DNA from 3 places in the Pseudonocardia sp. EV170527-09 genome. Region 3 is predicted to be linked to each of the others. Evidence: riboswitches for the same ligand, from Rfam matches in the RefSeq annotation. Region 3 holds a riboswitch; each other region holds the start of a gene.
What was found. Region 3 has a riboswitch for S-adenosylmethionine ahead of FVA95_RS33770 (putative leader peptide). Riboswitches for the same ligand answer to the same signal wherever they lie in the genome.
Positions count from the first base shown of each region.

Region 1: another riboswitch for S-adenosylmethionine. It lies ahead of FVA95_RS21040 (aminotransferase class V-fold PLP-dependent enzyme); the one in region 3 lies ahead of FVA95_RS33770 (putative leader peptide).
Region 2: another riboswitch for S-adenosylmethionine. It lies ahead of thrC (threonine synthase); the one in region 3 lies ahead of FVA95_RS33770 (putative leader peptide).

Region 1 covers NZ_VRMC01000076.1:408-6,062, reverse strand. The annotation lists gene FVA95_RS21055 (antibiotic biosynthesis monooxygenase) at 1-198, opposite strand, end outside; gene FVA95_RS21050 (helix-turn-helix transcriptional regulator) at 305-682, shown strand; gene FVA95_RS21045 (Fur family transcriptional regulator) at 679-1,131, shown strand; gene FVA95_RS21040 (aminotransferase class V-fold PLP-dependent enzyme) at 1,159-2,517, opposite strand; SAM riboswitch class IV at 2,561-2,675, opposite strand; gene FVA95_RS21035 (hypothetical protein) at 2,749-3,429, shown strand; gene FVA95_RS21030 (DUF2795 domain-containing protein) at 3,501-3,878, shown strand; gene FVA95_RS21025 (hypothetical protein) at 3,917-4,333, opposite strand; gene FVA95_RS21020 (isoprenyl transferase) at 4,330-5,130, opposite strand; gene FVA95_RS21015 (hypothetical protein) at 5,184-5,546, opposite strand.
Region 2 covers NZ_VRMC01000022.1:33,241-44,535, reverse strand. The annotation lists partial or broken gene FVA95_RS33875 (FGGY-family carbohydrate kinase) at 1-893, shown strand, start outside; gene FVA95_RS30795 (DegV family protein) at 1,081-1,947, shown strand; gene FVA95_RS33870 (helix-hairpin-helix domain-containing protein) at 2,074-3,354, shown strand; partial or broken gene FVA95_RS33865 (ComEC/Rec2 family competence protein) at 3,804-5,570, shown strand; gene thrC (threonine synthase) at 5,814-7,082, opposite strand; SAM riboswitch class I at 7,089-7,242, opposite strand; gene holA (DNA polymerase III subunit delta) at 7,383-8,351, shown strand; gene rpsT (30S ribosomal protein S20) at 8,553-8,816, opposite strand; gene cynS (cyanase) at 8,987-9,451, opposite strand; gene lepA (translation elongation factor 4) at 9,686-11,295, shown strand, end outside.
Region 3 covers NZ_VRMC01000002.1:8,542-19,836, forward strand. The annotation lists gene FVA95_RS00760 (ABC transporter permease) at 1-470, opposite strand, end outside; gene FVA95_RS00765 (ABC transporter ATP-binding protein) at 481-1,281, opposite strand; gene FVA95_RS00770 (ABC transporter substrate-binding protein) at 1,310-2,404, opposite strand; SAM riboswitch class I at 2,986-3,080, shown strand; gene FVA95_RS33770 (putative leader peptide) at 3,086-3,184, shown strand; gene FVA95_RS00775 (LLM class flavin-dependent oxidoreductase) at 3,302-4,555, shown strand; gene FVA95_RS00780 (NtaA/DmoA family FMN-dependent monooxygenase) at 4,552-5,928, shown strand; gene FVA95_RS00785 (ABC transporter substrate-binding protein) at 5,925-7,556, shown strand; gene FVA95_RS00790 (ABC transporter permease) at 7,553-8,503, shown strand; gene FVA95_RS00795 (ABC transporter permease) at 8,500-9,408, shown strand; gene FVA95_RS00800 (ABC transporter ATP-binding protein) at 9,405-11,033, shown strand; gene FVA95_RS00805 (hypothetical protein) at 11,156-11,295, shown strand, end outside.

The DNA.
Region 1 (5,655 bases), on a different contig from region 3:
CCCCAGGGCACGCCGGTAGGTGTCGACGGAGTCGAAGCGGACGGTCAGGACCCACTGCCCGGCGTCCTCGATCGCCCGGCCCGCCTCACCCCCGCGGAAGCCCGGCCGGACGGCCAGGAGTTCCAGGGCGCGGGCCACGCGCGTGGTGAACGCGGCCTCCTCGGAGGGAGACACGCGGAAGCGGCAGACCAGCAGCACGGCGCGACGATAACGAACACGCCTACCATGTCGAGTGCGGCCTGTACGGCACAGCAGCGCCGGAGGGTGTGGCCGCCGCCCCCGGGGGAACGGACGGGTCCACCACATGTCTGCCGCAGCCCAGACCACGCACGCACCGGGAGCCGGCCCGGGCGCGGACGACGACCATCACCCCGCGCCCGAGCCGGGCCCGACCCGCGACCCGCGCACCCTGGCCGCCGCGGGCGACCTGCTGCGGGCACTCGCCGCACCGGTCCGGATCGCCATCGTGCTGCAGCTGCTGGAACACTCGCGGTGCGTCCACGACCTGGTGGACGCGCTCGGGGTCACCCAGCCCCTGATCAGCCAGCACCTGCGGGTCCTCAAGGCCGCCGGGGTGGTCGAGGGCGAGCGGAAGGGCCGCGAGGTGCTGTACTCGCTGGTGGACGACCACCTGGCGCACATCGTGGTGGACGCCGTCGCCCACGTCGAGGAGGACACGTGACGGAGACGACCGGCCGGACGACCGCGGCGGCGGTCACCGAGCGGTCCACCGCCGGGCCGCGCGGCATCCGCGCCACCCGGCAGCGGGCCGCCGTCACCGCGCTGCTGGACCGGCTGGACGACTTCCGGTCCGCCCAGGAGATCCACGAGGAGCTGCGGCGCGCCGGCGAGGGCATCGGCCTGACCACGGTCTACCGGACCCTGCAGACCCTCGCCGACGGCGGCGAGGTCGACGTGCTGCGGGTCGCGTCCGGTGAAGCCGTCTATCGGCGCTGCGAGACCGAGCACCACCACCATCACCTCGTGTGCCGCCGGTGCGGCGCCGCGGTCGAGATCGAGGGTCCGGCGGTGGAGTCCTGGACCGAGTCGGTCGCCCAGAAGCACGGCTTCACCGAGGTGTCGCACACCCTCGAGATCTTCGGCCTCTGCGGCCGCTGCTCGGCGGGCTGAGACCCCGGCTCAGTCCCGGCCCCGGCCTCAGTCCCCGCAGCCGGGGACGGCGGGCAGCTCCCGGTCGCGGGCGAACGGGTCCGCCGGGCGCGGGTCCGGGCTCGGTGCCCACCGGCCGTCGACGAGCGCGTAGGTCCAGGCCGGGCCGCGCCGTGCCAGATCGGTCAGCGCGTCGACCAGCCGGTCGACGTCGGAGGAGCCGGTGCGCAGGCCCAGCGACGCGCGCACCGCGTCGCGGCCGCCGGTGAGCCGCGCCAGCAGCGGGTGGGCGCAGAACCGGCCGTCGCGGACGCCGATGCCGTACTCGGCCGACAGCGCCGCGGCGACCAGCCCGGCGGGCAGCTCGCCCAGGGTGAACGAGACGGTCGCGGTGCGGTCGCCCACGTCGTCGAAGCAGGACAGGGTCCGCAGCCCGGGGACCGTCGCCAGGCCGGCGTGCAGACGGTCGGCGAGCTCGCGCTCGTGAGCGGGCACGATGTCGTCGATCAACGGGTCCAGGCTCCGGCAGGCCGCTCCGAGCGCGGCGGCACCGAGCACGTTCGGGGTGCCGCCCTCGTGCCGCTGCGGCGACGGCAGCCACTCCGTGACGGTGCCGCCGCCCGGGCCGTCGGCGACGGACACGGAGCGGACCGCTCCCCCGCCCGCGACGTGCGGGTCGGCGGCGTCGAGCCAGTCCCGGCGACCGACGAGGACCCCGGCGCCGTAGGGCGCGTAGAGCTTGTGCCCGGACAGTGCGACGTAGTCCGCGTCCCACCCGGCCAGGTCGACGCGCCGGTGCGGGGCGAGCTGGGCGGCGTCGACGCACAGCCGGGCACCCGCGGCGTGCGCGATCCGCGCGATCTCGGCGACTGGGAGGAGCTCGCCGGTCACGTTGGACGCCCCGGTGACCGCGACCAGCGCGGCGTCGGGACGGGCGGCGAGCTCGGCCCGCAACGTATCGAGCGTCGCGGCCAGGGTGGCGGCGGCGGGCACGACGCGGTGCTCGCGGTCGCGCCAGGCCAGCAGCGTCGCGTGGTGCTCCAGGTCCAGGGTCACCACCGGGCCGGGGACGGCGCGGGCGAGCAGGCCGAGCGCGTCGGTGGTGTTGCGGGTGAACACCACGACGTCGTCGGCGCGGGCCCGGACGAACCGGGCGACGTCGGCGCGGGCGTTCTCCACGAGCGCGGTGCAGACCTTCGAGGTCCAGCCCGCGCCGCGGTGCACGCTGCCGTGGTACGGCAGCACCTCGGCGACGTGCGCGGCGACCGGCTCCAGCGCCGGCGCCGATGCGGCGGAGTCGAGGTCGCAGTAGCGGGCCCACCGGCCGTCGACGAGCGGGACCGTGAGGTCCGCACCGACGACGCGGGGCAGCGCGTGCTGGACGGGACGTGGCAGGGCGAGGGTCATGATCGGGCCTCCGGCCGATCTCGGGGACCCGGCGTGGCGCACGGATCCGCGCTTGCCGACTGCGGGTGTCGCGTCGGCCCGGTCATCACCCGGGGCACCCCACCGCGGAGGAGGGTTGCCGTCCAGCGAGCCGGGGCTTCGCGCTGGCACTCGTGACCTTCGGCGACGAAGCTAGCAGACCGTCTCAGATGGAGACACGTGAGCATCGCCACCCCGGATAGCGTCTGACCGATGACGGACACGCACCCCGCGCCCACCACGGTCCGGCGGATCGACGTCCCGGAGTCCGGCGAGCTGGCCCAGCTCGCCGCGGTCTTCGAGGACCTGCAGTACGTGCTGCGCTGCTGCGAGCACCTGGTCACCGCCCTGGGCGGGCCCGAGTCCGGCCCGGTGCGGGTGGACGCCGACCCGGCGCTGGTCGAGGCCCTGTGGACCGGCGCCCTGATCGGCTACGTGCGGTGCTTCTCCGGCCGGACGAAGACGCTGACCACCGACGACCTGACGTCGCTGGAGCTCGACGGGGACGTCAGCGGGTTCCACGACATGGTGTTCAAGCTCCGCGACCACTACGCCTCGCGGCACGTGAACCCGCGCGAGTCGTACTCGATCGGCGTGGCCCAGTCCAACGACGGGACGCCCCGGGGCGTCGCCGTCGTCTCCACCCCGCGCCCGCTCGTCGACGAGACGACGGTCAGGCTGCTCGGCCGGGTCGCCTACAGCCTGTCCGGCCTGGTGGACGCCCGGATGAAGAAGTCCCAGAACGACGTGCTCGGCGTCGCGCACGGGATGACCGCGGGCCAGCTCGCGGGGCTGCCGCTGGTGCACCTCGACGACAGCGGCGAGGCGGTCCCGGAGGACGCGGTGACCCGGGACGGCGCCCGGGACGGCGCCGCGGACGGCCCGGGGAACTGATCCCCGCCGGATGCATCATCCGGCGCACAGCGGCTACCCGGTCGGGACACATCCCGACGAGAGGTGACCTGATGACCACCCGCACGACGACGTCCGACGCCGTCCGCACCGCCCTGCACGGCCTCGAGTTCCCCGCCGGCAAGGACGACCTGGCGTGGACCGCCGAGCGCAACGAGGCCGACGCCGCGACGGTCGAGGCCCTGCGGGCGGTGCCGGCCGAGGAGCACTACTCCTCGATCGCCGACGTGGTGGCCGCCGTGGACCTGGCCGACGACGACCCGGCGCGCCAGACCGCGGGCGACACCGTGGACGAGTCGGCCGAGGAGACCGAGCAGCTGCGCGCGCAGCGGCGCACCGAGCACACCCGTCCCGGGCTGTCGGAGTCCACGAAGGACGTGGACCCGGTCAACCCGATCGCCGAGGAGCTCGGCACCAACCGCAAGAAGTGACCCGTGCGGCCGGGGCGGGCACCGCCCCGGCCGACCGGTCAGCCGCCGACGAGCTCGGCCCGCATGCTCGACGCGGAGGACACGACGAGCATGAGCAGCGTCCCCATCGGACCCTCGCCCAGCCCGGCCGCGGGGAAGGCGTAGCGCAGCGTCACGTCCCAGCCGCGCTCGCCGCGCACCACCCGGGGGGTGCCGAACAGGCCCTCCCCCACCCCGAGCCCGACCCGTCGCGGCACGTCGTGCTCCGGGTCGGCGGAGTCCGGCAGGTCCCACGCCACGACGCAGGTCAGGTTGAGGACGGGCAGCCCCTCCTCCAGCTCCGTCCCCTGCACCACGCACAGCACGCCGCCGTGGGCGAAGGTCAGCGCGCCGTCGTCGTCGGCGGTGACGTCGTGGAACCGCTCCAGCGCACCCTTCGCGGTGGCGAGCATCCCGGTGATCACATCGGTGGTCACGATGTCACCCCCGTCGCGGCGTCTCCCGTCGCGGCGTCCACGGCCCCGCCGAAACGCCGGTCCCGGCGTGCGTAGATCTCGATCGCCTGCCAGATGTGGCGCCGGTCGAAGTCGGGGAACAGCGTGTCCAGGAAGACCATCTCGGCGTAGGCGCTCTGCCAGAGCAGGAAGTTCGAGGTCCGTTGCTCCCCCGAGGAGCGCACGAACAGGTCGACGTCGGGCATGTCCGGCTCGTCGAGGTGGCGGGCCAGCATCCGCTCGTCGATCTTGTCGGGGTTGATCCGGCCCTCGGCGGCGAGCCGGGCGATCTGGCGCACCGAGTCGACGATCTCGGCCCGGCCGCCGTAGTTGACGCACATGGTCAGGTTCAGCACGTCGTTGCCGCGGGTGCGCTCCTCGGCGATCTCCAGCTCCTTGATCACCGAGCGCCACAGCCGCGGGCGGCGGCCCGCCCAGCGGACCCGGACCCCCATCGCGTCCATCTCGTCGACCCGGCGGCGGATGACGTCGCGGTTGAAGCCCATCAGGAACCGGACCTCGTCGGGGCTGCGCCGCCAGTTCTCGGTGGAGAACGCGTACGCCGACAGCCAGCGCACACCGAGGTCGATGCAGCCGCGGGCGACGTCCATCAGCGACGCCTCGCCCCGCTTGTGCCCCTCCGTGCGGGGCAGACCACGGGCGTTGGCCCAGCGGCCGTTGCCGTCCATGACGAGGGCGACGTGGCCCGGCACCAGCTCCGGCGGGATCGCCGGGGGCCGGGCACCGGACGGATGCGGTGCGGGAGGCTGGAACGGCACGTCACCGACCCTACGTCGGGGCCGATGGCCGGGCTCGGCCGCGGTGGTCGGGCTCAGTCGCGCTGGTCGGGCTGGGGCCAGGCCGGCACGGCCGGGTCCTCCAGCCGCTCGATGGTCTCGCGCAGCCGGCGCATCCCGCGGTGCCCGTGGACCCGGTCGACCTCCGACAGTGGTTCGGACTCGTCGGGCCGGATCACCGGCAGCATCGGGATGGCCGGCCAGGCGCCGTCCTCGGTGCGGGCCCGGACCTGACGCATCGCGCGGGTCGGCCCGTCCTGCGGGGACTCCGGCATGACCTCGGTGCGGGCCGGGAGCTGCTGGGTGGGCGGCACCGGGATCCGATGCGTGGCGGCCGGGAGACGATGGGTGCGAGCGGTGTGGTCGTCGTCCGGCGGCGGTGTGTGGGGTCGGTTCACGACTGCCTCTCCGACGGGGCTGGGGTCCCCTCGATCACAGGAGGATAACGAGACCACGCAACCGGTTGCCTGTCCTGAGCGACGTTCACCCGGTGGAGTCGGCGGAAGC
Region 2 (11,295 bases), on a different contig from region 3:
CCGTCGACGCCTCGCACGCGGCCGCCCGCGCCGCCTGGCTCGCCGAACACCGGTCCGACGCGTGGGTCCGCGCGCGCAGGGTGCTCGCGCCCAAGGACTGGCTGCTCGAACGCCTCACCGGCACCGCCGTGGCCGATCCGCTCTCCTCGACCGGACTTCTCGACCCCGACGGCCGGTACCCGGAGTGGCTCGACCTGCTCGTCCCCGGGTTGCGCTCGATGCCGGCGCCCCTGGCCGACCCGGCGTCGGTCGCGGGGGAGACCACCGGCGCGGGCGGGCTCCCGGCCGGGCTGCCCGTCGCCGTCGGGACGATGGACGCCTGGGCGGCGCTGCTCGGCGGCGGGATCGCCGCCCCCGGCGACGCGATCGACATCGCGGGCACCTCGGAGGTCCTGGCCCTCGCCGCGACGCCCGGCGGTGGCGCCCCGGGGATCGTCACGTTCCCGTCGTGGCGCGGGCTGCACGTGCACGCAGGACCCACCCAGGCCGGCGGCGACGCGCTGACCTGGGCGTCCGCGGTGCTGGGCGTCGCGCCGGCCGAGCTGCTGGCCCGGGCCGCCGGCGCCGAACCGGGGCGGGTGCTGTTCCTGCCCCAGCTCGCCGGGGAACGGGCCCCGCTGTGGGACCCCGATCTGCGCGGGCACTGGCTCGGCGCGAGCTTCGCCACCGGGTCCGCCGAGCTGGGCCGCGCCGTGCTGGAGGGGGTCGCGCACGCCGCCCGGCACGTCCTGGGCCCGCTGGAGTCGGCCGCCGGCTGCCGGCCCGAGAGCATCGCTGCCTGTGGCGGTGGCGCGGCGAGCGACCTCTGGTGCCAGATCAAGGCCGACGTGCTGGACCGGCCGCTGCGCCGCACCGCCGAACGCGACGCCGGGGTGCTCGGCGCGGCGATGCTCGCCGCGCTCGCGACCGGCCGGGCCGCCTCGGTCGGTGAGCTCGCCGGACGGATGGTGCGGGTCGACCGCGAGTTCACCCCCGACCCGCGCAACCCGCGGCCGCCTCGACGACGCGCACGGCCGCTACCTCGCTGCGCAGCGGGCACTGGCACCGCTGTTCCGTCCGCCCGGTGGATAGGGTCCGGCCGTGTCCCCCTCGCCGGTCGCCGTGGTCACCGACTCCACCGCACACCTGCCGCCCGGCGTCGCGGAACGGCGCGGCATCCACGTCGTCCCGCTGGAGGTCCGGCTCGGCGAGCGCACCGCCCGCGACGGTGTCGACGTCTCCGCCGCCGAGCTGATCGCCGCGCTCGCCGACCGCACCCTGCTCGTGCAGACCTCGCGCCCGACCCCGGCCGCGTTCGCCGAGCGCTTCACCGCCCTGCTCGACGACGGCGTCCCCGCCGTCGTGGCCGTGCACCTGTCCCGCGCGCTGTCCGGCACCTGGGACGCGGCCCGGCTCGCCGCGCAGGAGGTCGCCCCGGACCGGATCCGGGTCGTCGACTCCGGTGCCATCGCGATGGGCCTCGGCTTCGCCGTGCTCGCCGCCGCCGGCGCCGCCGGCGCCGGCGCCACCGCCGACGACGTCGAGGCCGTGGCGGGTGCCGTCGCCGCACGGGCACGGGTCCTGTTCGCGGTGCAGGACCTGGAGCGGCTGCGTCGCGGCGGCCGGATCGGCGCCGCGTCCGCGCTGATGGGCACGGCCCTGTCGGTCAAGCCGATCCTGCACCTGCGCGACGGCCGGATCGCGCCGCTGGAGAAGGTGCGGACGGCCTCGCGCGCGACCGAACGGCTCGTCGCGCTCGCCGTCGCCGAGGCGGGTCCGGGGGCACACCTCGCCGTGCACCACCTCGGCGCCGAGGACCGGGCCGAGGACATCGCCGACCGGCTGCGTGAACAGCTGCCCGACGCCACGGAGGTGCACGTCTCCGAGGTCGGCGCCGTGATCGGGGCGCACGCGGGCCCGGGGCTGGTGGGGGTCGTGGTGGTGCCGGCGGGCCCCGCCGGTGTGTAGCACGGACCGCCGACGATCCGGCCGCGTCGTGGCCCACGGCAGCGCATCGGTCTCCAATCGATCGATCCGTCCACAGGCCCGGCATCGGCCGGTCGGAACGGGGGTGGCGCACCTAGCGTCGGGTGCGTGACCAGGACCGACGCCTCCCTCGACCCGGCCCGGCGGCTCGCCGGGATCGGGACGCGCGGGCGGGTGGACGCGGTCGCGGACCGGCTCGATCCCCCGACCGTCCCGTTGCCCGCGCTGCCGGTGGTTCCCGGCGCGTCCGGGCCACGTCCCGGACCACCGCCCGCCCACGGGCCGGGCGCCGTCGGGCCGTTCCCGCTCCACGCCCACCGCACTTCCGGGCCCGGGACGATGCCGTCCGCGTCCCGGCCCGGCGCCTGGCCCGGTGCGACGCCCCTCCGGCCCGACCCCGCCACCCTGCACGGCGCGACACCGGGCCGGCCCGATTCCGCCGCCCCGCACGGCCCGGCGCCGGTGTGGTCCGCCGATCCCTCCGCCGCGCACCGCGGAGCGACCGGCCCCGGCGCGCCGGAGGAGCCGGCACCGGTGTGGTCCGCCGACCCCGATGCCGGCCACCCCCTGGCCCTGCTGGGCCGGGACGATCCCGCACCGTCCGAGGAGCTCGGCGACGACGTCCCGCACGGCGGGCGGCCGTCGTGGCTGCGCCGCCGAGCCCAGCGGTGGCTGCCGCCGTCGCTGGCCGGGGCGCGGGTGGACCCGGGCCGCCCCGGTGCGCTCGCGCTGGTGGCGGTGGTGCTCGCCGGGGCGCTCGTCGCCGGGGTGGGTGTGTGGCTCGACCGTCCCACCGTGCAGCCCGTCGGCGGCCTGCCCGAGGTGACGGCGGTGCCCGGCGGGGCGGCGACGGGGGAGACGGACCGGTCCGCGGGCCCCGGCGGGCCGGCGCCCGTCGCGGCGGCACCGGTCACCGCGGGACCGCTCGTCGTGAGCGTCGTCGGGCGGGTCGCCCGGCCCGGCCTCGTCCGGGTCCCCGACGGCGCACGCGTCGCCGACGCCCTCGACGCCGCGGGCGGCGCGCTGCCCGAGGTCGACCTCGGCGCGCTGAACCTGGCCCGCCGCCTCGGCGACGGGGAACAGATCGCGGTCGGCGTCCCACCGGCGCCTGACGCCGCCCCGGTCCTGCCCGCCCCGGGCTCCGAGCCGGCGTCGGGCGCCGAACCGGGCGCGGCCGCCGCACCCGCCGCCCCCGGCGGGAAGATCGACCTGAACACCGCCTCCATCTCGGATCTCGACGCCCTGCCCGGCGTCGGCCCGGTCACCGCGAAGAAGATCATCGACTGGCGCAGCGCCAACGGGCGCTTCAGCCGGGTCGAGCAGCTGCGCGAGATCGACGGCATCGGCGAGCGCCGTTTCGCCCAGCTCCAGGAACTGGTGCGGGTGTGACCCGCGCCGGAGCCCGGCGGCCCGAACCGGTGCCCGGGGAGCGCGACGACGAGGGCACGGAGCAGCAGGAACGTCCCGCCCCACCCGACCTGCGCCTCGTCCCGGCCGCGCTCGCCACCTGGGCCGCCGTCCTCGCCGGGCTGCTCGGCGGCACCGCGGGTGGGATCACCGCCGCCGTCCTCGCGGCGCTCGCCCTGACGGTCACGCTGCTCCGTGCCCGGACCAGCGCCCGCGCCGCGGCGCCGTCCTCGATCGTGCTCGCCGCGGCCGGGTGCGCGCTCGTCGCGGCCGTCCTGGGCGCCGTCCACGCGGCCGCGCTGGCATCACACCCGCTGCACGGGCCCGCCGACCGCGGCGCCGCCGCCGAGGTCCGCGTCCGGCTCACCGACGACCCCCGGATCCTGCGCAGCACGACCGGTGGTGGCGACGAGTCCGGCGCCGCCCGGGCAATGGCGCTGGTCCCCACCGAGCTCGTCACGGCCACCGTCGGCGGCGGTCGCGCGACCACCGGCGGGAAGCTCCTGCTCCTGGCCCCGGCGGCGGAGTGGACCGGGCTGCTCCCCGGCCAGGAGGTCTCCGCCGCCGGGCTGCTCATGCCCGCACAACGTCCCGACCTCACCGTTGCCGTGCTGAAGGTCCGCGGCGCACCGCAGGACGTGACCGCGCCGCCGTGGTGGCAGACCGGGGCCGGGGCCCTGCGCGACGGCCTGCGCGACGCGGCGGTCTCCGCACTGCCCGAGGCGCCGGCAGGGCTGCTGCCCGGGCTCGCGATCGGGGACACCCGCGCCCAGCTCGCCGAGACCGAGCAGGACTTCCGGACCGCCGGGCTCGCGCACCTCACGGCCGTCTCCGGCGCCAACGTCGCGATCGTGACCGGGGCGGTGCTGCTCATGCTGCGCCTGTTCCGGACCGACCCGCGGATCGCGGCCGCGGTGGCGATGGTCGCCCTGGTCGGGTTCGTCGTGCTGGCCCGGCCGTCGCCGTCGGTGCTGCGGGCGGCGGTGATGGGCGGGGTCGTGCTCGTCGCGTTCGCCGCCGGCCGGGCCCGGTCCGCGGTGCCCGCGCTGGCGGTGGCCGTGCTCGGCCTGCTGCTGGCCGTCCCCGCCCTGGCCGTCGACGCGGGTTTCGTGCTGTCCGTCGTCGCCACCGGTGCGCTGGTGCTGCTCGGACCGGGGTGGACGGCGGCGCTGCGACGGCGTGGGCTGCCGTCCGGGCCGGCCGAGGCGCTGGTCGTCCCGGTCGCCGCGGCGCTGGCCACCGCACCGGTGATCGCCGGGCTCAACGGGGGAGTCGGGCTGGTCACCGTGGTGGCGAACCTGCTCGCGGCGCCCGCGGTCGCCCCCGCGACGGTGCTGGGCGTGCTCGGTGCGGTGCTGTCCGCGGTGAGCCCGGCCGCAGCGTGGTGCTGCGCCTGGCTGGCGGGGCCGTTCGTGTGGTGGCTGGTCGTGGTCGGGGACCGGGCCGCCGCGGTGCCCGGTGCCACCGTGCCGTGGCCCGCGGGCGCGGGCGGCGCGCTGCTGCTCACCGGGGTGCTCGTCGTGCTGCTGGCGATGGGCCGGGTGCCGCGCCTGCGGGCGCTGTTGCTGGCGCTGCTGATCGGGCTCCTCGTCGTCCTCGTCCCGACCCGGTTCGCCCCGCCCGGCTGGCCGCCCACCGGGTGGCGGATGGTGGCCTGCGACGTGGGTCAGGGCGACGCGCTCGTCCTCGCCACCGGCACCCCGGGGCACGCCGTCCTGGTCGACACCGGGCCGACCGACGACGCCGTCGACACCTGCCTGGACCGGCTCGGGGTCCGGGTCCTGGAGCTCGTGGTGATCACCCACTTCCACGCCGACCACGACGGCGGCCTCGCCGGCGCACTGCGCGGTCGGGCCGCGGGAGGGATCGCCGTCGGGCCGGTGCGGGAACCGGCGTCGGGGCTGCGCGAGATCACCCGGCACGCCGAGCGGGCCGGGGCTCCGGTAGTGGGGCTCGTGCGCGGGATGGAGCTGGGGTGGCCGGAGCTGCGCCTGCAGGTCCTCGGCCCGGTCCACCCGCCCCTGACGGTCGACGGCGGCGACGGGACGGCGGTGAACGACATCTCGCTGCTGCTGCGCGCCACCACCCCGGCCGCGACGATCCTGCTGACCGGCGACGCCGAACTGGCCGCCCAGGACGACCTGCTCCACTCCGGGGCCGACCTGCGGGCCGACGTCCTGAAGATGCCCCACCACGGGTCCCGCAAGGTGGTCCCGGACCTGATCACCGCCGTCGCGCCGCGTGCGGCGGTGATCAGCGTCGGCAACGGCAACAGCTACCGGCACCCCAACCCGGAGCTGGTGGACCGACTGGCCGGGGCAGGGATCGTCGTCGCACGCACCGACCGGTCCGGTGACCTGGCCCTGACCGGTGACGACCCGGCCGGGCTGACGGTGGTCGCGCGTGGCGACCCCCGTCCGGCTCCCGGCCGGCGGGGCCGGTCAGCCCCGGTTCGCCAGCGCCTCGCGGACCGCGGAGGACGTCGACGGCACGGTCGCCGTCGGGCCGACCTCGCCGGAGACGGCGTCGAGGGTCTTGAGCCCGTCACCGGTGATCATCAGGACGGTCTCGGCGTCGGGGTCGAGCGCCCCGGCCTCGAGCAGCTTCTTGGTGGTCGCGATGGTGACCCCGCCCGCGGTCTCGGCGAACACGCCCTCGGTGCGGGCCAGGAGCCGGATGCCGGCGACGACCTCCTCGTCGGACACGTGCCCGACCGAGCCGCCGGTGCGGCGCACCGAGTCGAGGACGTACGGGCCGTCGGCCGGGTTGCCGATCGCCAGCGAGCGCGCGATGGTGTCCGGCTTCTGCGGCTGGATCACGTCGTGACCGGCCTCGAAGGCCCGCGCGACCGGCGAGCAGCCGGTGGCCTGGGCGCCGAACACGGTGTAGGGGGTGGGCTCGACCAGACCCAGGGTGCCGAGCTCGGTGAACCCCTTGTCGATCTTGGTGAGCTGGGAGCCGGATGCGACCGGGACGACCACCTGCTGCGGGAGCCGCCAGCCGAGCTGCTCGGCGACCTCGTAGCCCAGGGTCTTCGAGCCCTCGGCGTAGTACGGGCGGACGTTGACGTTCACGAACGCCCAGTCCTCGTGCTCGGCGGCCAGCTCGGTGGCGAGCCGGTTGACGTCGTCGTAGTTGCCGTCGACGGCGAGCAGGGTGCCGCCGTAGACGGCGGTGGTGACGATCTTCGCCTGCTCCAGCGAGGACGGGACCAGCACGACCGAGTCCCAGCCGGCGCGGGCGGCCGCGGCGGCCACGGCGTTGGCCAGGTTGCCCGTGGAGGGGCAGCACAGCACCGAGAAGCCGAGCTCACGGGCGGCGGCGAGCGCGACGGCGACGACGCGGTCCTTGAACGAGTGCGTCGGGTTGCCCGTGTCGTCCTTGATCCAGATCTTGCGGACCCCGAGCGCGCGGGCCAGGTTGTCGGCCTCGATCAGCCGGGTCAGGCCGGGCTCGGTGTTCGCGTGCTGCTCGACGGTCGAGGGGACCGGCAGCAGGTCCTTGTAGCGCCAGATCGACTTCGGACCGGCCTCGATGGAGGCGCGGGTGACCTTCGGGAAGTCGTAGGCCACCTCGAGGGGGCCGAAACAGCGCGGACACGCGAACTCCGCGGCGAGCGGGGTCTCGTGGCGGCACTCGCGGCACGCGAGAGCGCGCGCGGAGCCCAGGTCGTAGGCAGAGGTGGTTTCGGGCGCAGCAGTGAGAGTCACGAGATCTCCTCATCTGTCCCGCCGGAGGTGGCGGGCCGGAATTGGCACCGTGTTCGTCGACGTCCTCGCCGCGCGGAATGCGCAGGTCTGGGCGGATCGTCGTGCGACGCCGGTTGCCGGGGCTTCAACGGGCCGTTCCCTCTGCCCCTCTGGATGAGCCATATGTGGTTGTGGTGCTCCGGACGCCGAGCGCCGGAATCGACGACGACGGTACGCGAACGGGGCACCGCACCGCCAGACGAGGTCGTCGTGCCGGGACGCGGCTCACCCGTTGTCGGGGGTGTGGGCCACCATGGGGGTGTGAGCAGCACGAGCGAACCGGGCCCGCTGCAGCTGGTCGTCGGGGACGAGGAGTTCCTGGCCGAGCGGGCGGTGTCCGACCTGGTCCGGCGCGCCCGGCAGCGCGATCCGGAGACCGAGCTGCGCCGCTTCCGCACCTCCGAGGTGGCACCCGGCGAGCTCGCCGGGCACCTCAGCCCCTCGCTCTTCGCGGAGGGCAGGGTGATCGTGCTCACTCATGGCCAGGATGCGAACAAGGACATGACCGCCGCCCTCGCCGACTACGTGAAGGACCCGGCCGACAGGATCGTTCTGGTGGTCCAGCACGCCGGGGGGGCGAAGGGCAAGGCGGTCCTGGACCTGATGCGCAAGGCCGGGGCGCACACCGTCACCTGCAACCGCATCACCCGCGCCGACGAGCGGTCGGACTTCGTGCGCGACGAGGTGCGCCGCCACGGCGGCACCATCACCCCCGGTGCGCTCGCGGTACTGGTCGAGGCGGTCGGGTCGGACCTGCGGGAGCTGGCGGCCGCGGCCGGGCAGCTCGTCGCGGACACCGGCGGCGCCGTGGACGAGGCCGGGGTGCGGCGCTACCACCGCGGCCGGGCGGAGTCCTCCGGCTTCGCGGTGGCCGACGCGGCGGTCGCGGGGGACCGGCGGGCGGCGATGGAGGCGCTGCGGTGGGCGCTGGTGCTCGGTGTCCCGCACGTCCTGATCGCCGACGCGCTCGCGGACTCGGTGCGCACCCTGGCCAAGGTCGGCTCGGCCGGGCGGGGAGACCCGAACCGGCTGGCCGGTGAGCTGGGCATGCCTCCGTGGAAGATCCGCAAGGCGCAACAGACGGTCCGGCAGTGGCGTCCGGAGCAGCTCGCCGTCGCCATCGCGGCGACCGCCCGGGTGAACGCCGACGTCAAGGGCGTCGCCGCGGACGCGGGGTACGCGTTGGAGAGAGCCGTGCTGGCGGTCGTGTCCGCCCGCACCCCGCGCTGAGCCCCGCGCCCGCAGCACGCGCACGGGCCCCGGCCCGGGAACGCGATCGGTCGAGGGACGTGTCCGGTGCGGGGACACGAGCGGTCCGGGGCCACGAAAGGTCCGGGGACACGAGCGGTCGGGGGACACGAACGGTCCGGGAAACACGACGACGGCGCCGCCCCGATGGGGCGGCGCCGTCGTGGGGGAACCGGGGGTGGCTCAGGCCTGGACGTCGTTGAGACGCTTGGCCAGCGCCGACTTGCGGTTCGCCGCCTGGTTCTTGTGGATGACGCCCTTGCCGGCCGCCTTGTCGAGGGCCTTGGCCGCCTTGCGCTGCAGCTCCACGACGTTGTCGGCGCCGGAGTCGGCGGCCTCGCGGAAGTGGCGGATCGCGGTCTTGACCGACGACTTCACCGACTTGTTGCGCTGCCGGCGCTTCTCGTTGGTCTTGACACGCTTGATCTGCGACTTGATGTTGGCCACGTCTGCCTCTGGTCTTCCTGCCTGCTGGTCGGCTGGTCTTGTGTACGTCCGGGTCCGCTCCGGCGGCACCGAACAGCATCACTGGAGAGAGGGTCCAGGCCGTTTCGGGCGAGCACGCCGAGCGCTCGACGCACAAGGTTACCAGCGGCGTCCTCGCCCCCTGTTCCGGGTCACCAGACGCGGTAGGGCAGGAACTTCCCGTTCAGCGTGATCACGGCTCGGTCGCCCTTCGGGTCGGCGACGCGCTGCAGGTCCAGCTCGAAGTCGATCGCGGACACGATGCCGTCGCCGAACTCCTCGCGGACCAGCTCGGAGATCGTCGTGCCGTACACCTGCACCATCTCCGAGAGGCGGTAGACCAGCGGGTCGGTGAGGTCCACCGCGGCCGCGCCGCGCTCCGGCGGGAGGGTGAGGGCGTCGACGACGTCGTCGTCCAGGTCCAGCAGGGAGCCTGCGGCCTCGGCCTGCTCGCGGGTCAGCGTCTGCTGCCCGAGCAGGGCCGAGGTGGACCACTCCAGCGAGCGGCCCAGTGCCTCGGCGATCTTGTCCCAGGTCAGGCCCAGCTTCTTCTTCCGGGCGAGCACGACACGCGCCGCGCTCAGCCGGTCGAGCGGGGGGACGGGGGTGACCGACACGGTGACTCCTCCGGGTTGGGGACTCGGCTCCTGGCCGTTCGATCTTGCGCGATCGGCCGCGTCGGGGCAACGCGGGGACGCCCGGCGTGAACAGCGTGTGACGACCTGCGGTGCCACCACGGCGGCCGCCCGGCCCGACATGGGACGATGGGTCCCAGTGCCCCGAGCCCCGAGTGCCCTGAGCACCCGAAGTGCCCGAAGCCCCACGCATGAGCGAAAGCCGAGTACAGCCGAGTGACGACGTACGCCGACCGCACGTTCACCCCGCCGGAGCGCATCCGGAACTTCTGCATCATCGCCCACATCGACCACGGGAAGTCGACCCTGGCCGACCGGATGCTGCAGGTCACGGGGGTACTGAGCGATCGTGACGCCCGGGCCCAGTACCTGGACCGGATGGACATCGAGCGCGAGCGCGGCATCACGATCAAGGCGCAGAACGTGCGGCTGCCGTGGACGGCGAAGAACGCCGACGGCGTCGAGACCGAGCACGTGCTGCACCTGATCGACACCCCGGGCCACGTCGACTTCACCTACGAGGTGTCCCGGGCGCTCGAGGCGTGCGAGGGCGCGATCCTGCTGGTCGACGCCGCGCAGGGGATCGAGGCGCAGACCCTGGCCAACCTGTACCTGGCCATGGAGAAGGACCTGCACATCATCCCGGTCCTCAACAAGATCGACCTGCCCGCCGCGGACCCGGAGCGCTACGCCGCGGAGATCGCGCACATCACCGGCTGCGAGCCGGAGGACGTGCTGCGGTGCAGCGCGAAGACCGGTGAGGGTGTGGAGGCGGTGCTGGACGCCGTCATCGCCCAGGTCCCCGCCCCGGTCGGCGACGCCGACGCGCCCGCCCGGACGATGATCTTCGACTCGGTCTACGACACCTACCGCGGCGTCATCACCTACATCCGCGTCGTCGACGGGAAGCTGTCGCCCCGCGAGAAGATCAAGATGATGTCCACCGGCGCCGAGCACGAGCTGCTCGAGATCGGCATCGTCTCCCCGGAGCCCAAGCCGTCCGACGGCCTCGGCGTCGGCGAGGTCGGCTACCTCATCACCGGGGTGAAGGACGTCCGCCAGTCCAAGGTCGGCGACACCGTCACCTCCAAGCGCAACGGGGCCACCGACCCGTTGACCGGCTACCGCGAGCCGCAGCCGATGGTCTACTCCGGGCTCTACCCGATCGACGGGTCGCAGTACCCCGACCTGCGCGAGGCGCTGGACAAGCTGCAGCTCAACGACGCCGCCCTCACCTACGAGCCGGAGACCTCGGCCGCGCTCGGCTTCGGCTTCCGCTGCGGCTTCCTCGGCCTGCTGCACCTGGAGATCACCCGCGAGCGGCTCGAGCGCGAGTTCGACCTCGACCTGATCTCGACCGCGCCCAACGTTGTCTACCAGGTCACCACCGACGACGGCGAGGAGATCGAGGTGACGAACCCCAGCGACTGGCCGGTGGGCAAGGTCGCCGAGGTCCGCGAGCCGATCACCAAGATCACCATCCTGGCGCCGTCGGAGTTCGTCGGCACCATCATGGAGCTGTGCCAGAGCCGGCGCGGCCAGCTCGGCGGGATGGACTACCTGTCCGAGACCCGCGTCGAGCTGCGCTACACGATGCCGCTCGGTGAGATCATCTTCGACTTCTTCGACAACCTGAAGTCGCGCACCCGCGGCTACGCCAGCCTCGACTACGAGGAGGCCGGCGAGCAGGTCGCCGACCTGGTCAAGGTCGACATCCTGCTGCAGGGCGAGGCCGTCGACGCGTTCTCCGCGATCGTGCACAAGGAGTCGGCGTACTCCTACGGCACCTCGATGGCGACCAAGCTCCGCGAGCTCATCCCGCGCCA
Region 3 (11,295 bases):
ACGAAGAAGATCGTGGTGTTGGTCAGCCCGAACCACAGCACCGCGGCCGGCACCCAGGCCACCGACGGCAGCGACTGCAGGCCGGTGAGCAGCGGGCCGATCGCCGCGCGCACCACCGGCACCTTCGCGACGACCACGCCGAGCGGGGTGGCGATCACCAGGGCGAGCAGGAAGCCGAGCGCGGCCCGGCTGATCGAGGTCCACAGGATGGACCAGATCTCGCCGCTGGCGACCGTCGCGCCGAACGCCTCGGCCACCGCGCCCGGTGCGGGCAGCTTGTACTCCGGCGTGATCGCCGAGGCCCAGACGATCTGCCAGACCAGGACGATCAGGGCGAGCGCGACGAGCGGTGGCAGCCAGGTCCGCAGGAACCGCTGCCACCACGGGGTGGTGCGTTCGACCGGGGTGTCGAGGGCGTCGAGCCCGGCGACCGCGGCGGCGGAGTCCCGGTCGTTGTCGACGACCGTCATCGAGGAGTCCTCACGCGGCATGGCTGGTGATCACCTGCCGCAGTCGTCCGGTGATGTCGTCGTGCAGCTCGGCCTGGGCCTCGGCGTCGTGTCCGTCGGCGGGCACCGACCATTCGCGGACCACGGTGCCGGGGCGCGAGGACAGCAGCACGACCCGCTCGGCCAGCCGGACCGCCTCGCGCACGTCGTGGGTGACGAACACGATCGTCGTGCCGGTGGCCCGCCATACCCGCAGGAGCTCGCCCTGCAGCACGTCGCGGGTGATGGCGTCGAGCGCGGCGAACGGCTCGTCCATCAGCAGCAGCCCGCCGGTGCCGGGCTCGTCGCCGAGTCCGGTCGCGGCGGCGAGTGCCCGGGCCAGCGACACGCGCTGGCGCATGCCACCGGACAGCTCGTGCGGCCGCTTCCCGCCCACGCCCTCCAGGCGGACCAGGGTGAGCAGCTCCTCGGCCCGCTCGCGCCGGGCCGCCCGTCCGTGCCCGGCGAGCTTGAGCGGCAGCTCGACGTTGCGCAGCGCGGTCAGCCACGGCATGAGCGCGGCCTCCTGGAACATGAACGACGGTCGGGCGGACCCCACCGCGACCTCGCCCGCGGTCGGCTCGTCGAGCCCGGCGAGCAGGTTGAGCAGCGTCGACTTGCCGCAGCCGGAGGCGCCGAGCACGCAGACGAACTCGCCGCCGCCGACCCGCAGGTCGATCCCGTTGAGCGCGGTCACCGCCCCGGGGCCGGTGCCGAAGGTCTTGGCGACCCCCGACAGCTCCACGGCCGTGTCGCGGGTCGGGGGGCGCCGGGTGGTGAGGTCGACGGTCATCGGTGGTTCCCCTCGTCGGTCGGGATGGTCAGTTCGCGGCGGCGAGACCGGCCGGGTCCACGGCGGCCTCCCCGGAGCTGGTGCGGACCGCGTCGATCGCGGTCGGGTCGAGGAAACCGGTCAGGTTCGCCTCGCTCTGCGCGATGCCGGCGGTGACGGAGTCCTTCGCCAGCTGCGGGAAGGTCGAGGCGAGCGGGTCGGTGTCGAAGGACAGCTCGGTGAAGGCGCGGTCGAGGATGTTCGCGGCCAGGGGCTTGCCGGTGATCTCGCCGATCGCGGCGTTGGAGACGGTCTTGGCCTGCGCCGGGTCGCTGCGGATGAAGGAGATGGCGGCCTGCTCGCCGCGCAGGATCGCCTCGACGGTCTGCGGGTGCTGCTGCAGGAACTCGGTCCGGGCGATGACGACGGTGGTCGGGAACTTGCCGTCCGGCCACAGGGACTTCTCGTCGACCAGCACCTTCGCGCCGGCGTCGACCAGGCGCGAGCTCCACGGCTCGGGCAGCCACCCGCCGGCGAGCTTGCCCTGCTTGAACAGGTCGAGGGTCTGCGGGTTGTCGATGTTCTGGACGGTCACCGCGTCCGGGCCGTCCCCGATCGGGAGGTTGTTCTCCTCGAGCCAGGTCTTGAAGGCGATGTCCTGGGTGTTGCCCAGCTGCGGCGTCGCGATGATCGTGCCCTTGAGCTGCTCGGGTGAGGTGATGTCCGGCCTGGTCACCAGCTGGGCCCCGGCCGAGGTGGAGCCTGCGACCAGGCGCACGGCCTCGCCGTTCGACTTGGTGAAGGCGTTGATCGCCGGGCCGGAGCCGATGAACGCGACGTCGATCGAGCCGCCGAGCAGGGCGTTGACCTGGGCCGGGCCGGCGTTGAAGGTCTGGGTGGTGAGCTTCGTGCTGCCCAGCTCCTTGGCGAACAGGCCCTGCTTCACCCCGACCAGCGCGGGGGCGTGGGTGATGTTCGGGAAGTAGCCGACGCGGACCTCGGTGGCGGGCGAGGTGGGACCTGCCGCGGTGGTGCTCTCGGCGGCGCGGGAGCAGCCGGCCATGAGTCCGAGCGCGGTCAGCAACGCGAGCAGGACGGCGGCGGTGCGCACCCGGGAGCCGGGGCGCAGGACGTGCGGGGACATCGCGGGACGGGGTCCTTCCGTGGTGGGCGGCGGGCGGTCGGGACGACCGCAGCGCGCCGGGTCCGGCCGGCCGGGACGGCGTGCCGGGATGCAGGACGGGGGGCGGGCCGGAGTGGTGTCCGGCGGGCGGTCCCGGTTCCGGTGGATGCGTCGGACGCCGGACGTGCGGCGTCACCGTCCGCGGGAGAGCGGGGACCGGTACGGCTCGGTCAGCGACAGAGCTCGCTGTAGGCGGGGGCCCGCCGGCTCGGCCAGAACGGCTCGAGGCCGGTCGGATGCACCGGCACCGCACGCCGTGCGGCTCGGGCCGGCTGGTGGGGGGAGGGCTCGGTCGCGCCCCCTGCGAACCGGTCGGGGCGCGAGGGCCTCCGTCGGCTCGTCGTCACCCGACCAGGGTGCGTCGTGGTCACCTCTCCGGACAACCTGGTGTCCACCCCCCAGGAAAGCGACCGGGCTGTCCGGACAGGTGGAGCCGGTTCGGCATCGCGATTCCGCCGGTCGGGAGCTTCGGTGCGGCGGGCATCACTGGCCGGCTCCGCGGGTTGACACCATCGGGCACCGGCTCCCTACAGTCGGGGAGCACACCATCCGGAGCGGCCGAGAGACCCGGCTCGACGACGCCGCAGCAACCCCCCGCAGCAGCGGGTGCGGGTGCTCCAGCCGGGTTCGATGGAGGACATCATGCGGTCGATCGCGGATCAGGTGCGCGGCGCGCACCACCCTCGGTACCGGCGGCACGTCGACCTGATGCGGGTGGCCGGCGCGACCTGTCGGGTCTGACACCGCCCTGTCCCGCGCTGCGCGTCGCCCGTCGGCGCTCCGTCGGCGGTGGCGTCCGTCCCCGTGACGTCCCACCCCGTTCCGTCGCACCCCGTGTGACGAGGAAGTGATGCCCTCATGTCCACATCGGACACCTCAGGCCGGCCGCTGCACCTGGCCGTCGCGCTCGACGGCGCCGGCTGGCACCCCGCCGCCTGGCGCGAGCCCGGTGCCCGGCCCGGCGAGCTGTTCACCGCGCGCCACTGGGCCGACCTCGCCCGCACCGCCGAGCGCGGGCTGCTCGACCTGCTCACGATCGAGGACGGGTTCGGCCTGCAGTCCGGGGACCACCTCGACGGGGCACAGCGACGCACCGACCGGGTCCAGGGACGCCTCGACGCGTCGCTGGTCGCCGCCTTCCTCGCCCCGCTGACGTCGCGGATCGGGCTGGTCCCGACCGTCACCACCACCCACACCGAGCCGTTCCACGTCGCGTCCGCGCTGGCCACCCTCGACCACGACAGCGACGGCCGTGCCGGCTGGCGGGTGCAGACCTCGGTCCGCGCCGACGAGGCCGCCCACTTCGGGCGCCGCACCGTCCCCGGGCTGCGCCGCGCCGACCTCGACACCCCGGCCGCCCGCGCGCTGGTCGCCGAGCTGTTCGGGGAGGCCGCCGACGTCGTCGAGGTCGTGCGCCGGCTGTGGGACTCCTGGGAGGACGACGCCGAGATCCGCGACGCGCTCACCGGGCGCTTCGTCGACCGCGACAAGCTGCACCGGGTCGACTTCGCCGGGGAGCACTTCGGCGTCGCCGGCCCGTCGATCGTGCCGCGCCCGCCGCAGGGCCAGCCGCTGGTCCTGTCACTGGCCCACGGTTACGAGCCGGCGTTGCTCGCCGCCCGGGTCGGCGACGTCGTGGCCACCACCCCGCACGACGCCGACGACGCCGTCCGCATCGTCGCCCAGGTCCGCTCCGCCGAGGCCGCGGCGGGCCGCACCGCACCGCCGCTGCGCATCCTCGGCGACGTGGTCGTGGTGCTCGCCGACACCCGGCGCGCCGCCCGCGAGCGGCTCGCCCGGCTCGACGCACTCGACCCGCTCTCCTCCGACGCCGCGATCCTCGCCACCACCCCCGCCGGGCTCGCCGACACCCTGCTGTCCTGGCGCCGCGCCGGGCTCGACGGCTACCGGCTGCGCCCGGCCGTCCTGCCGACCGACCTCGACGCCGTCGTCGACGGCCTGGTGCCCGAGCTGCAGTCCCGCGGCGCGTTCCGCACCGCCTACGGCGAGACCACCCTGCGCGAGCGCTTCGGGCTGCCCAGGCCCGCCAGCCGCTACGCCGCCGGTGCCGGGTCCGCCGTCGTCCCGACCTTCTCCGGAGCCACCGCATGAGCAACAGGAAGCAGATCGTGCTCGGCGCCTACTTCCCGGGCGTCAACCACGACACCGTCTGGAGCGACCCGGCCTCGGGCAGCCACATCGCCTGGGAGTCGTTCGCGCACTGGGCGCGCACCGCCGAGCGCGGACGCCTCGACCTGCTCTTCCTCGCCGAGGGCCTGCGGCTGCGCACCCGCGGCGGGGAGATCTTCGACCAGGACGTCGTCGGACGCCCGGACACCTTCACCGTGCTCGCCGCGCTGGCCGCGGTCACCGAGCACATCGGTCTGGCCGGGACGATCAACTCGACCTTCAACGAGCCCTACGAGCTGGCCCGCAAGTTCGCGACGCTGGACATCCTCTCCGGCGGGCGCGCGGCGTGGAACGTCGTCACCAGCTCCGACGCCCCCACCGGCGAGAACTTCCGCCGCGGCGCCTACCTCGGCCACCACCAGCGCTACGAGCGCGCCGGGGAGACCCTCGCCGCGGTCCGCGCGCTCTGGGACTCCTGGGGTTCCGACGCCGTCGTCGCCGACCCCGCGTCGGGCACCTTCCTGCGCGACGGCCACGTCGGCGACTTCGCGGTCTCGGGCAACCAGTTCGACATCGCCGGGCGCTTCACCACCCCGCGCAGCCCGCAGGGCCACCCCGTCGTGCTGCAGGCCGGGGAGTCCCCGGCCGGTCGCGACTTCGCCGCCGCGTCCGCCGACGCGATCTTCTCCCGGTACCAGAAGTTCGACGAGGCCCGCGCCTTCTACGACGACGTCAAGGCCCGGGTCCGCAAGGCCGGCCGGGACCCCGACGAGGTGCGGATCCTGCCCAGCGCCGGCGTCGTGCTCGGCGACACCGACGCCGAGGCCCGCGAGCGTCACGAGCACATCCACGACCAGCAGGTCGACCCGTGGACCTCCATCGTGCTGGCCGAGATGGTCTGGAACCGCGACCTGTCCGGCTACGACCCGGACGGGCCGCTGCCCGACGTCGAGCCCACCCCCGAAGCCCCGAAGTGGATCGAGGGCCGGGCCCCGCTGACCCAGGACGCGCACGCCACGGTCGCCGCCTGGCGCGAGCTCGCCGACGCCCACGGGTACTCGCTGCGCGAGACGGTCAAGCACGTGTTCGACCGCGCCGTGTTCGTCGGGACCCCCGAGCACGTGGCCGACGAGATCGACCGCTACGTCCAGAACGACGCCTCCGACGGGTTCATCCTCGGCTCCCACGTCAGCCCGTCCGGCCTCGACGAGATCGTCGACCGGGTGGTGCCGATCCTGCAGGAGCGCGGGGTGTTCCGGACCGACTACACCCCGGGTGCGACGCTGCGGGAGAACCTCGGTCTCGCGCACCCGTCACGGTTCGGCGAGCGCCACACCCCGGCTGTGACGGCGTGAGCCGCCGGTTCGGGTTCCGGCGGGACCTGCCCGCCGGCCGCTGCGCGGTGCTGCTCGCGGCCACCGCGCTGGTCCTCTCGGCCTGCGGGTCGGGCGCCGGTGGCGCCGGTGCCGACGCCGGGCCGCCCCGTCCCGGGGGGACGCTGGTGTTCGCGGTGTCCTCGGACCAGGGCTGCGCCGACCCGCAGCAGGTGCAGAGCAACGACTCGATCTACTCGCTGCGCCAGATCGTCGACTCGCTCACCGACCAGGACCCGTCCACCGGGGCGATCGTGCCGTGGCTGGCGACCCGCTGGTCGTCGAACGCCGACGCCACCGCGTGGACGTTCACCCTGCGCCAGGGCGCCACCTTCTCCGACGGCGCCCCGGTCGACGCGGCCGCGGTCAAGGCCAACTTCGACCGGGTCGGCTCGCTCGGCGCCCGCGGCAGCCTGCCCAAGGGCTACCTGGCCGGGTACGTCGGCACCGACGTCGCGAGCCCGACCGAGTTCACCGTCCGGTTCTCCCGGCCCAACGTGCAGTTCCTGCAGGGCACCTCCACCCACAGCCTCGGCCTGCTCTCCCCGGCCAGCGCCGCCCGCTCCGACGACGAGCGCTGCGCGGGCGTCGTCGGCTCCGGGCCGTTCACTCTCGAGCGCTACGCCAAGAACGACGTCACCGTGCTCGCCAAGCGGGCCGGCTACGACTGGGGCTCGCAGCTGTTCACCCACCCCGGCGAGGCCTGGCTCGGCCGGGCCGAGTTCCGCGTCGTCCCCGAGTCCGGGGTGCGGGCGGGCAGCGTGCAGTCCGGCGAGGTCGACGCGATCGCCAGCGTCGGCCAGCAGGACGAGGCCCCGCTCACCGCGGCGGGCGTGCAGCTCCCGGCCCGGCCGAACCCCGGCCTGCCGTTCGGGATCACGTTCAACCAGGGCACCCCGCTCGGTGCCGACGCCGCCGTCCGCGAGGCGGTGAGCCGGGGCATCGACCGCAACGAGGTCGTCGCCGCGGTGTACCCGAGCCAGACCCGCGCGGCGACGAGCCCGCTGTCGTCGACGACGCCGTCCTACGCCGACCAGTCCGCGCTCGTCGGCTACGACCCGGCCGCCGCGACCGCCGCCCTCGACCGCGCCGGCTGGGTGCCCGGTCCGGACGGCATCCGCGCCAAGGGCGGGCAGCGGCTGACCGTGCCGCTGACCTTCGCGCAGAACATCGGCACGACCAAGCCCGCACTGGAGCTGATCCAGCAGCAGCTGCGCCGGATCGGGATCGACCTGCAGCTGCGCGAGATCCAGATCGCCGAGACCCAGGCCGTCCTCGACGGCGGTGACTTCGTCGCCGCGTGGGGCAACCTGACCCGGGCCGACCCGGACATCCTGCGGTCGACCTACGGCACCGACGGGACCAACCGGTACCGGTTGCCCGACGGGCCGCTGCAGGCACCGCTGCTGGCCCAGGCCGCGACGGTGGACCCCGCGCGACGCGCGGCATTCGTCGGGCAGGCGCAGGCGCTGCTCGCGCAGCGGTTCGACACCGCGCCCGTCGTCGAACTCACCACCGTGCTCGGCGTCGGCCCGGACGCGCACGGGGTCGCGTTCGACGCGTCCTCGCGCATCCAGCTCCACGACGCCTGGAAGTCCGACGCGCGATGACCCTTCCCTACCTGCTGCGCCGACTCGGGCTCGCCGCCGTCGTGCTGTGGGCGGCGTGGACGGTCAGCTTCGTCGTGCTGTACCTGCTGCCGGGTGACCCGGTCGCGACCATGGCGTCGGCGTCGGACGGCGAGCCGGTCTCCCCGGCCGAGCTCGCCGCCCTGCGCGCCCGCTACGGCCTGGACCAGCCGCTGCCGGTGCAGTACGTGACCAAGCTGTGGGCCGCGCTGCACGGTGACCTCGGGACCTCCTTCGTCAGCGGGCAGGACGTGCGGACCGCCGTCGCCGAGGCCCTCCCGCCGACCCTGCAGATCGCCGCGGCCGGGCTGGTCGTGGCGGTCGTCGCGGGTACCGCGGTCGCCGTCGCGGCGACCTGGGTCCGGTCGCCGTGGCTGCGGCAGGTGCTGGCGTCGCTGCCGTCGCTGGCGGTGTCGCTGCCGGTGTTCTGGGTCGGGCTGATGCTGGTGCAGCTGTTCTCGTTCTCCCTCGGCTGGCTGCCGTCGGTCGGCGACCGCGGTCCGGAGTCGCTGGTGCTGCCCGCGGTCACCCTCGGTCTCCCGACCGGCGCGCTCGTCGCCCAGGTGCTGGCCAAGAGCCTCGGCCAGGCACTGGACTCGCCCTACGTCACCACCGCCCGCGCCAAGGGGGTCGGCGAGGCCGCGGTGCACCTGCGCCACGCGCTGGGCAACGCCGCGATCCCCGCCCTCACCGTCCTCGGCTACGTCGTCGGCAACGTGCTCGCCGGGTCCGTCGTCGTCGAGACGGTGTTCACCCGACCCGGTCTGGGCCGGCTCACCGTCGCCTCGGTCGGTGCGCAGGACATCCCCGTCGTCCAGGGCATCGTGTTGTTCGCGGCACTCGCGTTCGTCGTGGTCAACCTGCTCGTCGACCTGGCCTACCCGCTGCTCGACCCGCGGGTCGCCGTCGCCTCCGGGAGCTCCCGATGACCCTGCTCGACCGCGACCTGGCTACCCCCGCCCCCGCGCCCGGCGCGGGGCCGGAGCCGGTTCCGGCCCCGCGCCGCCCGGCGGCCCGGCTCGGGCGCCTCCTGCGGGCCCGGCCCGGACTCGTGCTCGCCGCGGCGATCGTGCTGCTGGTGCTGACCGCGGCGTTCGTGCCGTCGCTGCTCGCCCCCGGCGACCCCGCCGTCGGCGACACCGCACGCCGGCTGTCGCCGCCCGGACCGGGCCACTGGTTCGGCACCGACCATCTCGGCCGCGACGTGTGGACCCGCGTCGTGCACGGCGCCTCGCTGTCACTGCAGGCCACGGTGATCGCGGTCGCCGTCGCGCTCGTCGCGGGCGGGCTGATCGGGCTGGTCGCCGGGTTCACCGGTGGCTGGGTCGACGAGGTCCTCATGCGCGGCGTCGACGTGCTACTCGCCATCCCGGCGATCCTGTTGTCGCTCGCACTCATCACCGCGCTCGGCTTCGGCACGGTGAAGGTGGCGATCGCGGTCGGCGTGGCGAGCGTCGGGAGCTTCGCCCGGGTGATGCGTGCCGAGACCCTGCGGGTGCGCCGCGCCCTCTACGTCGAGGCCGCCCGCGCCGTCGGCACCCGCTGGTACGTCTCGCTGTGGTGTCACGTCCTGCCCAACGCGGCCGGGCCGGTCGCCGTGCTCGCGGTGCTGGAGTTCGGGCTGGCGATCCTCGCCGTGTCCGCGCTGAGCTTCCTCGGCTACGGCGCCCCGCCACCGGCCTCGGAGTGGGGCTCGCTGGTCGCCGACGGCCGGAACTACCTGGCCGTCGCCTGGTGGGTGTGCGCGATGCCGGGCCTGGTCATCGCCGCGACCGTGCTGTCGGTCAACCGGATCGCCCGGGCCCTGGACGGCGAGTGGAGGCGGTCGGCATGAGCACCCTGCTGGAGGTGACGGGCCTGGAGGTCGCCTACGCCGGCGGTGGCGGGACGGTGCACGCCGTGCGCGGCGTCGACCTGACCGTCGCGCCCGGGGAGGTCGTCGCCGTCGTCGGGGAGTCCGGGTCGGGCAAGACCACCCTGGCCGCCGCGGTGCTCGGGCTGCTGCCCGCCGCAGGGTCGGTCACCGCGGGCACGGTCGCGCTCGACGGCACCGTCCTCACCGGGCTGTCCGAGCGCGCCCACCGGTCGGTGCGCGGAGCCCGGATCGGGTTCATCCCGCAGGACCCGGGCGTCGCGCTGAACCCCGTGCAGAAGGTCGGTGTGCAGGTCGCCGAGGGCCTGCGCGCCCACGGGCTCGCCGACCGCCGCACGGCCGCGGCCCGTGCCGTCGAGCTGCTGGCCGCGGCCGGTCTCGACGATCCGGGGACCCGCGCCGGGCAGTACCCCCACCAGCTGTCCGGCGGGATGCGCCAGCGGGTGCTCATCGCGATCGCCATCGCCGCCGGACCCTCGCTGGTCGTCGCCGACGAGCCGACCAGCGCGTTGGACGCGACCGTCGCCCGCCGGATCCTCGACCACCTCGACGCGCTGCGCCGGGAGCGGGACACCGCGCTGCTGTTGATCACCCACGACCTCGCCGTCGCCACCGACCGGGCCGACCGGATCGTCGTGATGCGGCACGGTCGGGTCGTCGAACAGGGCACCCCGGCCGAGCTGCTCGCCGGGGCACAGGACCCCTACACCCGGGAGCTGCTCGCCGCGGCCCCCGGTCTCGCGATCACCGCCCCGCCGGTGCTGCCGCCCGTCGACACGGCCGGGACCCCGGTCGCGGAGGTCCGCGACCTGGTCAAGGAGTTCCCGCTGCCGCGGGCGCGCGGGTCCTGGACGCGGCGCACCCACCGCGCCGTGGACGGGGTGTCGTTCACGATCGCCCGCGGCGAGACCGTCGCGCTGGTCGGGGAGTCCGGCTCGGGCAAGTCGACGACGGCGCGGCTGCTGCTCCGCCTGGAGGACCCCACCTCCGGGCAGGTGCTCCTCGACGGCGAGGACGTCACCCGCGTCCGCGGCGAGGCGTGGCGTCAGCTGCGCCGCCGCGCCCAGCTGATCTACCAGAACCCCTACGCCTCCCTGGACCCCCGGTTCGCCGTCCGCGAGATCGTCACCGAGCCGCTGCGGGCGTTCTCCGTCGGGTCGGCCGCCGAGCAGGCCGACCGGGCCGCGGAGCTCGTCGACCGGGTCGCGCTGCCGACCGGGGTGCTCGACCGGCGGCCCGAGGAGCTGTCCGGGGGACAGCGCCAGCGGGTCGCGATCGCCCGCGCGCTCGCGCTCTCGCCGGACCTCGTCGTCGCCGACGAGCCGGTGTCCGCGCTCGACGTCTCGGTGCAGGCCCAGGTGCTGGAGCTGCCCGCCGAGCTGCAGCAGCGCGACGGCCTGTCCTACCTGTTCATCTCGCACGACCTCGCCGTGGTGCGGCGGGTCGCGCACCGTACCGGCGTCCTGCGCGACGGACGGCTCCGCGAGCTGCGGCCCACCGCGGAGCTGTTCGACGACCCGCAGGACGAGTACACCGCAGAGCTGCTCGCTGCGATCGCCGGTAGACGGGCGGGGGTGGTGTCGTGACCCGCACCGTCCTGTCCCGGCGGCGTCACATCGACTACGTGCGGATCTCCTCGACGCTGTGTCGTCGCGGCCGATCGACCCGACCGATCGACCCCGACGGCCACGTCACCAGGAGACATCCCATGAGCGTTCCGACCCCGCCCACCACCGATCCGGGTATCCAGCTGCTCGACGGGCTCGACGCCCTCGTGCGGCGCCACCGCGCGCTGCGTGGCGGCGGCGACCCCGTCAACGACGCCCTGCACGCCGAGCTGATCACCGC